DNA from 2 places in the Arthrobacter sp. BG5 genome. Region 1 is predicted to be linked to the other one. Evidence: riboswitches for the same ligand, from Rfam matches in the RefSeq annotation. Region 1 holds a riboswitch; the other holds the start of a gene.

Region 1 (7,078 bases):
AGCGGCTGCGGCGCGCGGCGGGCACTGACCGATTCGGTCCAGATACCGGCCTTGCGCTCGGCCTCCAGCTCGGCACGGGCCGCGGCCTTGGCGTCGCGGCGTTCCTGCTGGTCCTCGCGCTTCTGGCCGCGCGTGGGGCGGTCGCCGATGTCGGCGAAGCGCACGTCAGTGCCGCGCGGGGAAGCCAGCAGCTCGGCGCCGGCCATCATGGTCGGCTCCCAGTCGAAGACGACGCCGTCGTCCTCGCCGATGACGACCGTGTCGCCGGGCTTGGCGCCCTGCTTGAACAGTTCGTTCTCGACGCCCAGCTTGGCCAGGCGGTCGGCGAGGTAGCCGATGGCTTCCTCGTTGGTGAAGTCGGTCTGCTTGACCCAGCGCACGGGCTTGTCGCCCAGCACGCGGAACAGCGGTTCCAGGTTCTTCTCTTCGCGGCGGATCGTGAAGCCGCTCTCATTGACGGCGCGCGGACGCAGCACGGGGGCCTGGACCTTGGGCGGCGCCGCGGCCACCGCGTCGCGGGCGGCCTTGACGATCTCGGCCATGGCGAAGCCGAGCTGGCGGAGTCCCTCGTGGCTGGTCGCGGAAATTTCGAAGACCTTGTAGCCGCGCTTTTCCAGTTCCGGGCGGACGAATTCGGCCATGTCCTTGCCGTCCGGCAGATCGACCTTGTTCAGGGCGATGAGGCGGGGACGGTGGTTCAGCGGCACGACTTCACCGTCGGAGCCGGCGTAGCTCATGTCCACGGCGTACTTTTCAAGCTCGGCTTCGATCACGGCGAGGTCCGAGAGCGGGTCGCGGTCCGACTCCAGCGTGCCGCAGTCCAGCACGTGCACCAGCGCGGCGCAGCGCTCGACGTGGCGCAGGAAGTGGTGCCCCAGGCCCTTGCCCTCGCTGGCACCTTCGATCAGGCCCGGGACGTCGGCGATGGTGAACCGGACGTCGCCGGCCTGCACGACGCCGAGGTTGGGGATCAGGGTGGTGAAGGGGTAGTCGGCGATCTTCGGCCGCGCGGCCGACATCGCCGCGATCAGGCTGGACTTACCCGCGGACGGGAAGCCGACCAGGGCGATGTCCGCGATGGACTTCAGCTCCAGGACGATGTCGCTGGATTCGCCTTCGATGCCGAGGAGCGCGAAGCCGGGGGCGCGGCGCTTCTGCGAGGACAGGGCGGCGTTGCCGAGGCCGCCGATGCCGCCGGCCGCGGCGATGAACTCAGTGCCTTCGCCGACCATGTCGGCGAGGACGGTGCCGTCCTTGCTCTTGACGACCGTACCCTCGGGGACCGGGAGGACGAGGGTTTCGCCGTTCTTGCCGCCGCGCCAGTCGCCCATGCCGGGGCCGCCGTTGGTGGCGTGCCGGTGCGGGGCGTGGTGGTAGTCGAGCAGGGTGGTGGTCTGCGGATCCACGCGCAGGATGACGTCGCCGCCGTTGCCGCCGTTGCCGCCGTCGGGGCCGCCGAGGGGCTTGAACTTCTCGCGGTGGACGGAGACACAGCCGTGGCCGCCGGTACCGCCGGATACGTGCAGTACTACCCGGTCTACAAAGCTCGCCACGTGGATCTCCTCAGTGCTGTTCCTCAGGTCCGCAGGGGCCCAAGATGATTGTAATGCGGTTAAAACACCGGTGGAGCGGACCTATTGGCCCGCCCCACCGATTTAGAACTTGTTGTTACTCTGCAGCTGCAGCAGCCACGATGTTCACAACGCGACGACCACGGCGGGTGCCGAACTCGACAGCACCGGGGGTCAGGGCGAACAGGGTGTCGTCGCCGCCGCGGCCAACGCCGGCGCCCGGGTGGAAGTGGGTGCCACGCTGGCGGACGATGATCTCGCCTGCGGAAACTACCTGGCCGCCGAAGCGCTTGACGCCAAGGTACTGGGCGTTGGAGTCACGACCGTTGCGAGTGGAGCTCGCGCCTTTTTTATGTGCCATTTGAAATGCCTGCTTTCAAAAATTCTGGGGAAACTGTTGGAACCAGATCAGTAACGAAGAGTTACTTGATACCGGTGATCTTGACCTTGGTCAGTTCCTGACGGTGACCCTGGCGCTTCTTGTAACCGGTCTTGTTCTTGAACTTCTGGATGACGATCTTGGGACCACGGAGGTCTTCCAGGATCTCAGCCGTAACCGTTACCTTGGCCAGGTCCTTGGCTGCAGTCGTGACCTTGTCACCGTCCACCAGGAGCAGTGCGGGCAACTCAAAGGTGCTGCCGGCTCCACCGGGGACGCGGTTCAGGGTAACGAAGTCTCCAACGGAAACCTTCTCTTGGCGGCCGCCTGCGCGGACAATCGCGTACACCACTGGGGAACTCACTTCTCTCGACGTTTATTACTAGATTTGCGTGCGGAACCTGGGGCCGAAGTGTTCGGACCGGCTCACGCTGTGCCTCAACGCCGGTGGATTCCCCGGGGGAACCCATGAGCTATCCCGTGGAAAGTCCTGCCCGCAGGGCGGGTGAACTGTTCCTCAGGGTCATAACCCAAGTGTTGGCGTAAGCACCGAAGATCTAGACTACGCTAATTTTGCCTTCGGCCGCAAACGAGGCTGGTCCCGGCGAGTAGTGCGTGACAGGCGCCACACCATGTGCCCAGGGGGCCCAAGCTGTGGTGCCGCAGCGACCTTCCGGAACCGCGCCCCATTATCTTACCGGCTGCATCGCCCGGGCCGGCTCAGGCGTGCAGCCTCGGCGCGTCGAAGAATTCCACCTCATACCGGCAGGAGTGCTCGAAGGCTTCTGCCATGGCGCGTCGCTCCGCCTCGGAGCCCCCGCGGCCCGCGGCGTCGGTGTACCTGATCGCTTGCCGGGTCGCCTCCGCGAAGGCCTCGTCCGCGTAGGTGCTCAGCCACTCCGCGTAGGGGTGCGCCGCCGGGGCGCCCGCAGCGAGGAACTCGCGATGCAGCGTGGCGCCGACCTCGGCGTAGAGCCAGAAACACGGCAGCGCCGCCGCGGCCAGCACGCCGTAGCTGCCGGCGAGCGATGCCGCGTGGAGGTGGTCCACGTAGGCCTTGGTGACCGGTCCCGGCCGCGTTTCCGCCGCGCGGCCGGCCAGCCAGTTCCGGTGCAGTTCGGATTCGACTTCGAGGCACTGCTGCGCCGAACGGGACCAGAAGAGCTGTTCGGCTTCCGACGGCGCGAGGGCGGCGGCGCGGGACAGCACCCGGGAGTAGCCGTTCAGGTACAGGGCGTCCTGGCTGAGGTAGTAAGCGAACTCCTGCTCCGGCAAGCTTCCGTCGGCGAGCCCGCGGATGAAGTCCAGGCTGTAGATCGCGTCCAGTCCTGCCGCCGCGTGCCCGGCGAGGGCCGCTGCGAAGCCACCCTTGGCGGGCAGCTGTGTCAGGGCCGGTGCGGCTGGCTGAAGGTGGTGGAAATGGTGCACGGGGCCGTTGCCGGATCCGACGCCGAGGCGACCGGATTCCCGCAGCGCACCCAGCAGCCAGGGCTTGACCTCGCGCAGAGCCGCCTCCCAGTCCCCCGCCCGCGCCTGCACCGTGGCCAGTGCCGAAGACAGCGAGCAGCCGGTGCCGTGGCTGTTGCGGGTGGCGATCCGCTCGCCCGGCACGACCACCGTTTCCTGGCCGAGCAGTCCTCCGGTGTTCACCAGTGCGTCCGGGCAGCCGCCGCCGTCGTCGCGGCCGCCTTCTTCGCTTTCCTGGCCGTCGGCGAGGTGGCCGCCCTTGACCAGCACCGTGGTGCCGGCCTGGGCGGCGAGCCGCTTGCCCTGTTCCAGCGCCCCGGCCCAGTCCGCGGCGGGCGGTTCGTCCAGCAGCATGGCCAGTTCGGCCAGGTTCGGGGTGATGAGGTCGGCCAGCGGGAGCAGGGAGCGCAGGGCCGCTTCGGCGGATTCCTGCAGCAGCCGGTCGCCGCTGGTGGCCACCATTACCGGGTCCACGACCACGACGGCGGGCCGGACCTTCTGAAGCCAGGCCCGGACGGCGTCGATCACTGCGGCGTCGCCGAGCATGCCGATTTTGACCGCATCGATGGTGATGTCGTCGCTTACTGCCTCCAGCTGGGCCGTCAGGAAGGACGCCGGCGGCACGTGGACGGAGCGGACGCCCCGGGTGTTCTGGGCCGTCAGCGCCGTGATGACGGCCATCCCGTAGCCGCCGTTCGCGGCGATGCTCTTCAGGTCCGCCTGGATGCCGGCGCCGCCGGAAGGGTCCGAACCGGCGATCGCCAGCACCCGCGGAATCCGCGGCAGTGTGGCTGCGGCGGCTTCCGCGGGCTCCTGGTCCGGGAAGGCGGACTGCAGGATGGATGCCGGGCGGGTTGCGGCTGGCCGGGTTGGTTGCGGCTGGGTCGATGAAGACAAGAGACATCCCTTCGCCGGTGCTAACCGGACAGGTTCAACGGGTCTGGATCTCAGCCGGCTCGATGCGCGGCACCCCGTGTCAGTTCCCCAGCCTAGCGTTCCCCGCCGGCAACTCCCCCGTCCGCACCCTCCGTGACGGCGCCCCCTGGCGGACGCCCCTTAACGGGCTCGCGGGTACCGCCCGGACCGACCGATGTTACGTCGATTCCGCACGATACCCGCGGGCCGTGGTGTCTGCTGAGTCCTACAGCTCCGACGCCGGTACGCCGACGCCGAGGATGATCGGCTCGTTGGCCGCGGGCTTCGCGGCCTCCTTCACCGGCTCCGGCGCCTTGGCCTCATGGACCGATCCGGCGGCAGCCGACGGAGTGGCCGCGCGCTGCTGCACAGACGTCTCGTTGGCGGCTCCCTGGGCCCGGCTGGCGCTTCGGTTCCGGCGCACCCGGCGGGGTGCGGAGCTCTCCGCTGCCGCAGCCTGGCGGGCCGGCGCCTGCGTTGCCGGTGCTGCGGGCGCCTGCGCCGCGGGTGCCTTGGCAGGTTCCCGGCGGACGGGTGCCTGTGTTGCGGGCGCCTGGGCCTGAGCCGCGGGTGCCTTGGGCGCTTCCTGCCGGGGGGTGGCCTGGGCCTCCCGGTTCCGGACACTCGGCGGCTGGATCCGTGCTGTCTGGGCACGGCCACGGCCGCGGGTGGCGCGGGACGGTGCCGCTGCAACCGGCGCCGCGGGTTCCGCCGCGGGGAGCTCCGCGGCCCGTGCAGCCGGTTCCGGCGCTACAGTTTCCGCCGCGGCCGGGGCCGCTGCGGCAGGCTTGGCGGCCTCGGCGTCGCCCAGGTTGGCGAATGCCTCGGTGAGCAGGTCCAGGGTCAGCGCGGGCTGCGGGGTCTCCTCCGCGTGCTCGACGAACGGCAGGGCCACCTGCTCGCCGCCGAAGGTCAGCACAGCGGCGGGACGCCCGGCTGCCTCCTCCGTCGAAGCCAGCTCCACGGCCGCATCGAGGGCGGCCTGCCGGGTTTCGGCGTCGGGCGCTGCTGTCGCTTCGCCGTCGTGCAAGTGGGCGGCGTGCGCGGCGGCGGCGATGTTGGCCAACGCGGCGCGGGTCGCTTCTGCCTTGGCGTGGCGCTCAGCCTCGGTGGGCTCGGCGTGCGCCGCGGCGGGGGCGGCCGGCATGGACTCGCCGGCTCCCTGGCCGCTCTTGCCGCGGCGGCGCTTGCGCTCCGTGCGGGCGGCGGGCTGGTGCTCGGTCCGCGGGACGTGGTGTTCCGCGGCGACGGTGTTGGCGCGGCGGTGTTCGACCGGTTCGTCGTGGGTGACGATGCCGCGGCCGGCGCAGGCCTCGCACTGTTCGCCGAAGACCTCCAGCAGCCCGGTGCCCATCCGCTTGCGGGTCATCTGCACGAGCCCCAGCGAGGTCACCTCGGCGACCTGGTGCTTGGTCCGGTCCCGGCCGAGGCACTCCACCATGCGGCGCAGCACGAGGTCGCGGTTGGATTCCAGCACCATGTCGATGAAGTCGATCACGATGATGCCGCCGATGTCGCGCAGCCGCAGCTGCCGGACGACTTCCTCGGCCGCTTCCAGGTTGTTCTTGGTGACGGTTTCCTCGAGGTTGCCGCCGCTGCCGGTGAACTTGCCGGTGTTGACGTCCACCACGGTCATGGCTTCGGTGCGGTCGATCACCAGGGAGCCGCCGGAGGGCAGGAAGACCTTGCGGTCCAGGGCCTTGTGGATCTGCTCATCGATGCGCCACGCAGCGAAGATGTCCGTGTCCTTGGTCCACTTCTCAAGCCGGCCCACCAGGTCCGGAGCCACGTAGGTGACGTAGGCCTCAATGGTGTCCCAGGCTTCCTCGCCGGAAACGATCAGCTTGGAGAAGTCCTCGTTGAAGACGTCGCGGACCACCTTGATGGTCAGGTCCGGTTCGCCGTAGAGCAGCTCCGGGGCGAGGATCTTGGTGGACGTGGACTGGCTCTCGATGCCTTCCCACTGCGCGCGCAGACGGTTGATGTCATGCGTCAGCTCTTCCTCCGAGGCGCCCTCGGCCGCGGTGCGGACGATTACGCCGGCGTCCTCCGGCAGGCGGTCCTTGAGGATCCGCTTGAGCCGGTTGCGCTCAACGTCGGGCAGCTTGCGGGAGATGCCGGTCATGGAACCGCCGGGCACGTACACGAGGTAGCGGCCGGGCAGCGAGATCTGGCTGGTCAGCCGGGCACCCTTGTGGCCGACCGGGTCCTTGGTGACCTGGACGAGCACGGAGTCGCCGGACTTGAGCGCGTTTTCGATCCGGCGCTGCTTGCCTTCGAGGTTCACGGCGTCCCAGTTGACTTCGCCGGCGTACAGCACGGCGTTGCGGCCGCGTCCGATGTCGACAAAGGCGGCTTCCATGGACGGCAGCACGTTCTGGACCTTGCCCAGGTAGACGTTGCCAATCAGGGAATCCTGCTGGGTCTTGGAGACGAAGTGCTCGGCCAGCACACCGTCTTCCAGGACACCGATTTGGATTCTGTCGTCGCGCTGCCGGACGATCATCTGGCGGTCCACGGATTCGCGGCGGGCCAGGAACTCGGCCTCGGTGATAACGGTGCGGCGGCGGCCCGTGTCGCGGGACTCGCGGCGGCGCTGCTTCTTGGCCTCCAGGCGGGTGGAGCCCTTGACGGAGGTGACGCGGTTGTTGACCGGGGCCTCGCTGACCGCGCGCGGCGCCCGGACACGGGTCACCGTGTTGGGCGGATCGTCGTCCCCGCCGCCGGTCAGTTCAAGGTCCTGTTC
Region 2 (7,078 bases), 500 kb from region 1:
GTCATCTGGGAAGCCATACTTCAATGTATGCCCGAAGATGCCGCCAGGTCATATTACCCCCGCGTAAAGTGGAGCTAACAGCGAGGGAAAGTAGGCCGACAGTGGGTCATCAGGCACCGGTTGAGCGGGGACATACCGGCAAGTCGTCGACGGGCCAGGCGCGCAGCGGAACGCAGCGCTCGGCACGGCTGCCGCGCGATGAACGTCGGGCACAGTTGCTGGCCGCCGCGCAGGAGGTCTTTGTGGCCAACGGCTACCACGGCGCCGCGATGGACGAAATCGCCGAGACGGCCCACGTGAGCAAGCCGGTGCTGTACCAGCACTTCCCATCCAAGCGCGAGCTGTACCTGGCGCTGCTGGACAGCCACCTCTCGACCCTGACCGAACTGCTGCTGGGCGCCTTGAATTCGACGACGGACAATGATGAGCGCGTGCAGGCGGTCATGCGCGCCTATTTCCACTTCATCGCCAACGATGACCAGGCGCACCGGCTCGTCTTCGAATCGGACCTGGTCAACGACCGCGATGTGAGCGCACGGCTGGAGACGTTCAACAAGACCTTCGCTGACGCGATCGCGAAGGTCATCGCAGAGGACACCAAGCTGCCGCTCCTGGAAGCCCAGCTCCTGGGCCGGGGACTGTCCGGGATGGCGCAGGTCAGTGCCCGGTACTGGCTGGAAACGGACGGGAACCTCGACATCGATGTGGCCAGCGACCTGATCTACCGTTTAGCTTGGCGCGGAATCTCACGCTTCCCCAAAGAGTCCTAGACTACAAATAGAGAACGTCTCGTAGAGAAAACTTGAACACTTTGATTGGCTTGGAGGCCTTGCTGTGGAAGTAAAGATCGGCATTCAGAACATCGGCCGCGAAATTGCCCTCGAATCGAACCAGGACGCCGACGCGGTGGCGAAGCTGGTGGGAGAGGCACTCTCCCAGGGCACCGAGCTCCGGCTGACCGATGAGAAGGGCCGCCAGATCATCATCCCGGCGAACGTCCTGGGCTACGTGGAAATCGGCGCCGAAGAGGTCCGCCGGGTGGGCTTCGGCGCCCTCTAGACCGCCCCGGCCCCGTTGCCCGCAGCCCAACCCGCACTTCCCCAAGGAGTCTGAATGCTGTCCCTGATTGTGGTGGCCATGGTGGCCGTGGCCGCGGGTTTCGTGGTGTGGGCCAATGACAAGCGGCACGCCAAGTACGGCATCGCCGTGCCGGCGGGGGTCGCCCTCGGCGTGGGGATGCTGAGCTGGATCACTTTCATGGCGGCCGGCTTCGGCTACCAGCCGGGCCTGACCTGGATCCCGTGGGTCGCGCCCTTGCTGCTGGGCGCTGCCGCAGCGGTGGGCGCGGTGCTATACCTCGGCAGGTCACGCACGCGGCAGGACACCGCACGGATGACCGCCATCCTGCGGCTCTAACGCCCAGCGGCCGCGGTTCCGTCGGCGCCGGTCTCTGCCAGGCGCTTGCTGAGGTAGCGGCGCTCCACCTCGGTTGGTGCGAGTGCCCGGGCCTTCAGGTATTCGCGGCCGGCCTCCTGCAGCCTGCCAAGGCGCCGCAGGAGGTCCGCTTTCGCGGCAGGCAGGAGGTAATACCGCTCCAGTGACCCCGCCTGGTCCAGACGGTCGATGAGGTGCAGCCCTGCCTCCGGTCCCTGGGACATGGCGACGGCGACTGCTCGGTTGAGCTCGACGACCGGCGAGGGTGCCAGCTGGGCGAGACGGTCGTACAGCAGCGCCACCCGGGTGAAGTCCGTGCTGCCGAAGTCGGGGGCGGTCATGTGGCACGCGGCGATGGCTGCCTGGATCCGGTAACTTCCGGGCCGGGCACCGCGTGAATTCCCGAGCCGGTCGGCGGCTGCCAGGAGCGCGACGGCTTCCGCCGTCGCTGCCTGGTCCCACTGCCCGCGGTCCTGGTCCTCCAGGGTCACCAGGTCCCCTGCGGCGTCGGTCCGCGTCTTTCGGCGGCCGTGCTGGAACAGCTTGAGTGCCAGCAGGCCCATGGCCTCCGGCTCCTCGGAAGAGCCGTCGAGCAAACGGATCAGGAGACGGCTGAGACGGATCGCTTCGCGGGCAAGCGGCTCGCGGATCAGCGTGGTACCCCCGGCGGCCGCATATCCCTCGTTGAACATGAGATAGAGCACGGACAGGATCCCGGCCGTGCGTTCGGGGATCAGCTCCGGCGGCGGCACCCGGTACGGAATCCCGGCATCCCGTATTTTGGCCCGGGCGCGGACCAGCCGCTTCGACATGGTTGACTCCGGGACGAGGAACGCGCGTGCGATCTCGCCCGTCGTCAGGCCGGCCACTGTCCGCAGCGTCAGTGCCACCCGCGCCTCAAGCGGGAGGGCAGGATGGCAACAGGTGTAAATCAGCCGCAGCCGGTCATCCCCGGCAGCCGGATCAGCGGGGGCATCCTCAGCGAGGGCTTCGAGCTCGGTGAGGATCGCGAGTTCCCGGACCGCCCGCTTTTCGCTGGCCGCGCTCCGCATCCGGTCGATCGCCCTGTTCTTGGCGACGGTTGTCAGCCACGCGCCGGTGTTGGCAGGGATGCCACGCTCCGGCCAGTCGGCCAGGGCGCGTGCAAAGGCGTCCTGGACACAGTCCTCGGCGAGGCTCCAGTCGCCGGTCACGCGGATGAGGGTGGCGGTGATCCGTGCCGTCTCCACGGCGGAGGCGCCTTCGACGGCGGTCCGCACGTCCGTCACTTCCGCTGCCACGCGACCCCCTGCGTCGTGACCGGCGGCCTCCGGCAGACCGCCGCTATTCGAACGGCCACACAGGCCTGATTTCGATCTTGCCGAATTTTGCCATCGGATGTTTGGACGCAACCTCGATCGCCTCATCGAGGTCGGCGCAGGCGATGATGTCGTAGCCCGCGACCCATTCCTTCGTCTCGGCAAACGGACCGTCCGTGATCACCACCTCGCCGGCGCGCACCCTGACAGTGGTGGCGTCCTCCACCGGACGCAGCCTGTCACCGTGGCGGGCAATGCCCCTGGCTTCCACCTCGGCCGCCCATTCCTCGATGTTGTCCTCGGCGGCCACATATTCCGGCGCTGTGGGATCGGTGCAGATGAAAAGCATGTAGTCCACGGTGACTCCTTCTAGTAGGTCGATACGTCAGTACGACGAGGAAGATGCCGTCGAAAGGACACCTGCCGCCAAGTTTCTTTCCGGAATGCTACTCCGGCCGGTTTCCCGAAGCGTCCGTTACAGGAACTCGGCGCGGCCTTCCATGGCGGACGAGGCCAGGGCATGCTCGCGGCGCGGGATCCGGCCTGCCCTGCGCGCCAGCCTGCCGGCGATGACCGCGTGCCGGAACGCTTCCCCCATCAGCGCCGGGTCCTGGGCACGGGTCACGGCGGTGGCGAGCAGCACGGCGTCGCAGCCCAGTTCCATCGCGAGCGCGGCGTCGGAGGCCGTGCCGATGCCGGCGTCAAGCACCACCGGCACGGACGCCCTCGAGACAATCAGTTCGATGTTGTGCGGGTTCAGGATGCCCAGGCCGGTGCCGATCGGGGCACCCAGCGGCATCACGGCGGTGGCGCCGAGGTTTTCCAGCCGGAGGGCCAGCACCGGGTCGTCGTTCGTGTAGGCGAAGACTTTGAAGCCGCGGGCCACAAGCTGCTCGGTGGCCTCCACAAGTTCCAGGGCGTCCGGCAGCAGGGTGTGCTCGTCCGCGATCACCTCGAGCTTCACCCAGTCCGTCTCCAGCGCTTCGCGGGCCAGTTCGGCCGTAAGAACGGCATCCCGGGCGGTGAAGCAGCCGGCGGTGTTGGGCAGCACCCGGATGTTGTTGTCCGCCAGCAGCTGGAATAGCGAGCCGCTCTCGGCCGGCGAGTAGCGGCGCATGGCCACCGTGGTGAGTTCCGTGCCGGAGGCCACCAGGGCGGCGCCCAGGCCGTCCAGGCTCGGTGCCCCGCCGGTGCCCATGATCAGCCGCGAGCCCAGCTCCACGCCGTCGAAGGTCAGCGGGTCCCGGCGTGCCTGCTGGGTTGCGTCCAGCGCTGTTTCTGCCATGGCGTTCATCCTCCCTGTACCGCGGTGACGAGTTCGACGTCGTCGCCCTCGGCGAGCGCCGTCGCGTGCCACTGGCTGCGCGGCACCACCTCGGCGTTGCGGGCGACGGCGACGCCGAGCTTGCGGCCGTCCGTGGCCTGCCCGTCGGCGGCCAGCGTCCGGCCGGTGACCCCGCTGACCAGCGCGCCGACCGTGGCGCCGTCGGCGAGGGCGTGCTGCGCTCCGTTGAGCCTGATGTTCACGCTGTGGTCCTGTCTGTCGGTGATGCATGTGTGGGTGAGACGTCCCGCGGGTCGTGGCCGGAAGAATCCGGGCGGCGGTCGGAGAACCGGTCCGGTCGGAACCGGGCCCAGCGCGGGTCCGGCTGCCCGTCCAGCAGCGCCCGGCAGATGGCGGCGGCCACGGGGGTGAGCAGCACTCCGTGCCGGAAGAAACCGGTGGCCACGATCAGGCCCGCGATGTCCGGCCCGGCGCCGGGGCCGGCCACGCGGCCCAGCAGCGGGGCGTTGTCCGGTGTCCCGGGCCGTGCCCTTGCCGTGGCCTCGAGCAGTTCCAGTTCGGCGACGGCGGGGAGCAGCTGCTGGGCATCGCGCAGGAGCTGGTAGACGCCGCCGGCGGACACGGCGCCGGCGGCGGAGGGCGCGTCCTCCCGCTGGGTTGCGCCGATCACCACCGTTCCGTCCGCCCGCGGAACGATGTAGACCGGGACTCCGCGGACCAGCCCCCGCACGGTGGAGCGCAGCAGCGGCCGGAGCCGTTGCGGCACCCGGAGCCGGAGGATGTCCCCGTAGACCGGCCGCAGCGGCAGGGACAGTCCGGCCGGCAGGCCCTGCAGGTCGGCTGCCCCGAGGCCGGTGGCCACAACCGTCTCACCGGCCCGGATCTCCCCGCCGCCCTCAAGCGTGGCCCCCGCCACGCGGCCGCCATCCCAGAGCAGCCCGGTCGCGCGGCGGCGCACCGCCGTGTACCGGCTGTCCGCGGCCAGCAGCGAGCCGATCCGGGCCAGCAGTCGGCGCGGGTCCACTTGGTGGTCCGCCGGGATGTCGAAGGCGCAGGAGATGCCCGGGCTGAGCAGGGGTTCGCGGTTGCGCGCCTCGCGCACCGTCAGCGGCTCCACGGCCAGCCCGCTGGCCTGCTGCACGGCCCGCAGGTCGGCGAGCGCCCGGCGGTCGGCGGCGTCGGCACCGACGGCGAGGGTCGGCGTCGTGAGATAGCCGGTGCCGCCCGCGCCTACGCCGCCGGCTGTGCTGTTGCCGGCCAGAGCGGCAGCGAACTGCGGCCACAGCCGTGACGCTTCCAGCATCAGGGCCAGGAGGTCTTCCTCCTGGTAATGCAGTTCGCTCACGGGCGCCAGCATGCCGGCGGCGGCCCAGCTGGCGCCGGAGCCGGGGGCGTCGTCGAGCAGGGCGACGGTGCGGCCCGAGCGGCGGGCCTCCCAGGCGATGCCGTGGCCGATCACTCCCCCGCCGATCACGGCGACGTCGTAATATTCGGCGCCTCCGCGCGGCGCAGCGCCGATGGCGGGTGTGGCGGATGGTGGGACTGATACGTCCATAGGCTTCCTTCCCTACGCCGGTACTAACCGGATCAGGTCAAGCGGTCGGCTCTGACGCCCTCTCAGCCCGGCGGCCGGATGACGGCCTGCGCGGGCTCCCGCGGTATGCGCCCAGTTTAGAGGAACTAGGCTTATGGCATGAGCCAGGATGTCCACACCACCGCCCGCCTGTACCTGTGCACCGACGCCCGGAAGGAGCGCGGCGACTTCGAGGACTTCGTTGATGCCGCCTTCGCCGGCGGTGTCGACATCATCCAGCTGCGGGATAAGGCGCTGGAGGCGGCCGAGGAGCTGGAGCTGCTGGAGGTTCTGCACGCCGTGGCGCGGCGGCACGGCCGGCTCTGGGCCGTGAACGACCGCGCCGACCTGGCCTCGCTCGCCGGGGCACCGGTCTTCCACATCGGGCAAAAGGACATCCCCTTCACCGCGGCCCGGGAATTCCTGGGCAAGGACACCGTGATCGGCATGTCCACCCACACCCCGGAGCAGGTCGACGCCGCCATCGCCGCGGCCCCGGGCCGGAGCGGGCTGGACTACTTCTGCGTGGGGCCGGTCTGGGCCACCCCGACGAAGCCGGGCCGCCCCGCCGTCGGGCTGGACCTGGTGCGCTACGCCGCCGCGGCGATCGGCCGGGCCGAGGCCGCAGACGTCGGAAAGGTCTCCGGCGTGGTGCCGTGGTTCGCGATTGGCGGCATCGACCTGACCAACGTGGAGCAGGTCGTCGACGCCGGAGCGCGCCGCGTCGTCGTGGTCCGGGCGATTACCGAGGCCGCCGATCCCGCCGGGGCGGCGCGGCGCCTGCTGGCCGCGCTTGACGCCGGCAGCCACGCCGACGCCGAAAACCACACCGACGTCGGCAGCGGTGCCGGGGAAAACTAGGCGGGCAAGCTAGCCGGGAAGACGGCCCGGGGACTTAGCCGGCAAGTCCGAGCTGGGACATCCGCCGGGAATGCCCGGCGGCGAGGTCGGCGGTCAGGGCGCGGGCGAGTTCGCCGGCCCGGACCTCGTCCGCGCCGGTCAGGCCGCCGAGGAAGGCGTGTTCCACGCTGACCCGCTGCGCCTGGGTGAGTGCCTCCCCGAGCAGCCGCCGGGCCCACAGCGCCAGCCGGGACGCCAGCCGCGGGTCGTCGGCGAGCGCCGCCTTGAGCCGGTCCCGCAGCACCGCCGTCGCGTCCCCTGCGGACTGGACCTGTTCGATCAGCGCGGCGGTGCCGGCGTCGACGTAGCTGGAAATGGACCGATAGAAGTCGGCGGAGACTGTGTCAATCACGTAGGCCTTCATCAGTGACTCATGCCAGTCGGCGGGCCGGGTGCGCTCATGGAAGTGGTCCACCGACGGTTGGAACGGCAGCATGGCTTCCTCCGCGTCGGCGCCCAGTTCGGCCAGCCGCGCGCAGACCAGTTCGAAGTGCTGGAACTCGATGACGGCGAGGCGGCCCAGCACCGCACGGTCGTGCAGGGTGGGCGAATACCGGGCATCGGAGGAGAGCCGTTCGAAGGCTGAGA

Evidence for each region. A riboswitch is a leader RNA that binds a small molecule or an ion and turns the genes downstream of it on or off. The one in region 1 is predicted to bind thiamine pyrophosphate.
Region 2: linked by a shared signal. The riboswitch ahead of thiO (glycine oxidase ThiO) and the one ahead of AC1MBE_RS02350 (bifunctional hydroxymethylpyrimidine kinase/phosphomethylpyrimidine kinase) in region 1 are both predicted to bind thiamine pyrophosphate.

What each region holds. Positions count from the first base shown of each region.
Region 1 is NZ_CM155268.1:525,640-532,717, forward strand. It holds gene obgE (GTPase ObgE) at 1-1,553, opposite strand, end outside; gene rpmA (50S ribosomal protein L27) at 1,669-1,932, opposite strand; gene rplU (50S ribosomal protein L21) at 1,994-2,302, opposite strand; gene AC1MBE_RS02350 (bifunctional hydroxymethylpyrimidine kinase/phosphomethylpyrimidine kinase) at 2,671-4,314, opposite strand; TPP riboswitch at 4,304-4,401, opposite strand; gene AC1MBE_RS02355 (Rne/Rng family ribonuclease) at 4,559-7,078, opposite strand, start outside.
Region 2 is NZ_CM155268.1:1,030,216-1,037,293, forward strand. It holds gene moeB (molybdopterin-synthase adenylyltransferase MoeB) at 1-17, opposite strand, end outside; gene AC1MBE_RS04605 (TetR/AcrR family transcriptional regulator) at 24-770, shown strand; gene AC1MBE_RS04610 (DUF3107 domain-containing protein) at 835-1,059, shown strand; gene AC1MBE_RS04615 (hypothetical protein) at 1,114-1,416, shown strand; gene AC1MBE_RS04620 (RNA polymerase sigma factor) at 1,413-2,714, opposite strand; gene AC1MBE_RS04625 (YciI family protein) at 2,758-3,081, opposite strand; gene AC1MBE_RS04630 (thiazole synthase) at 3,208-4,017, opposite strand; gene thiS (sulfur carrier protein ThiS) at 4,023-4,259, opposite strand; gene thiO (glycine oxidase ThiO) at 4,256-5,572, opposite strand; TPP riboswitch at 5,564-5,684, opposite strand; gene thiE (thiamine phosphate synthase) at 5,711-6,451, shown strand; gene AC1MBE_RS04650 (ferritin-like fold-containing protein) at 6,486-7,078, opposite strand, start outside.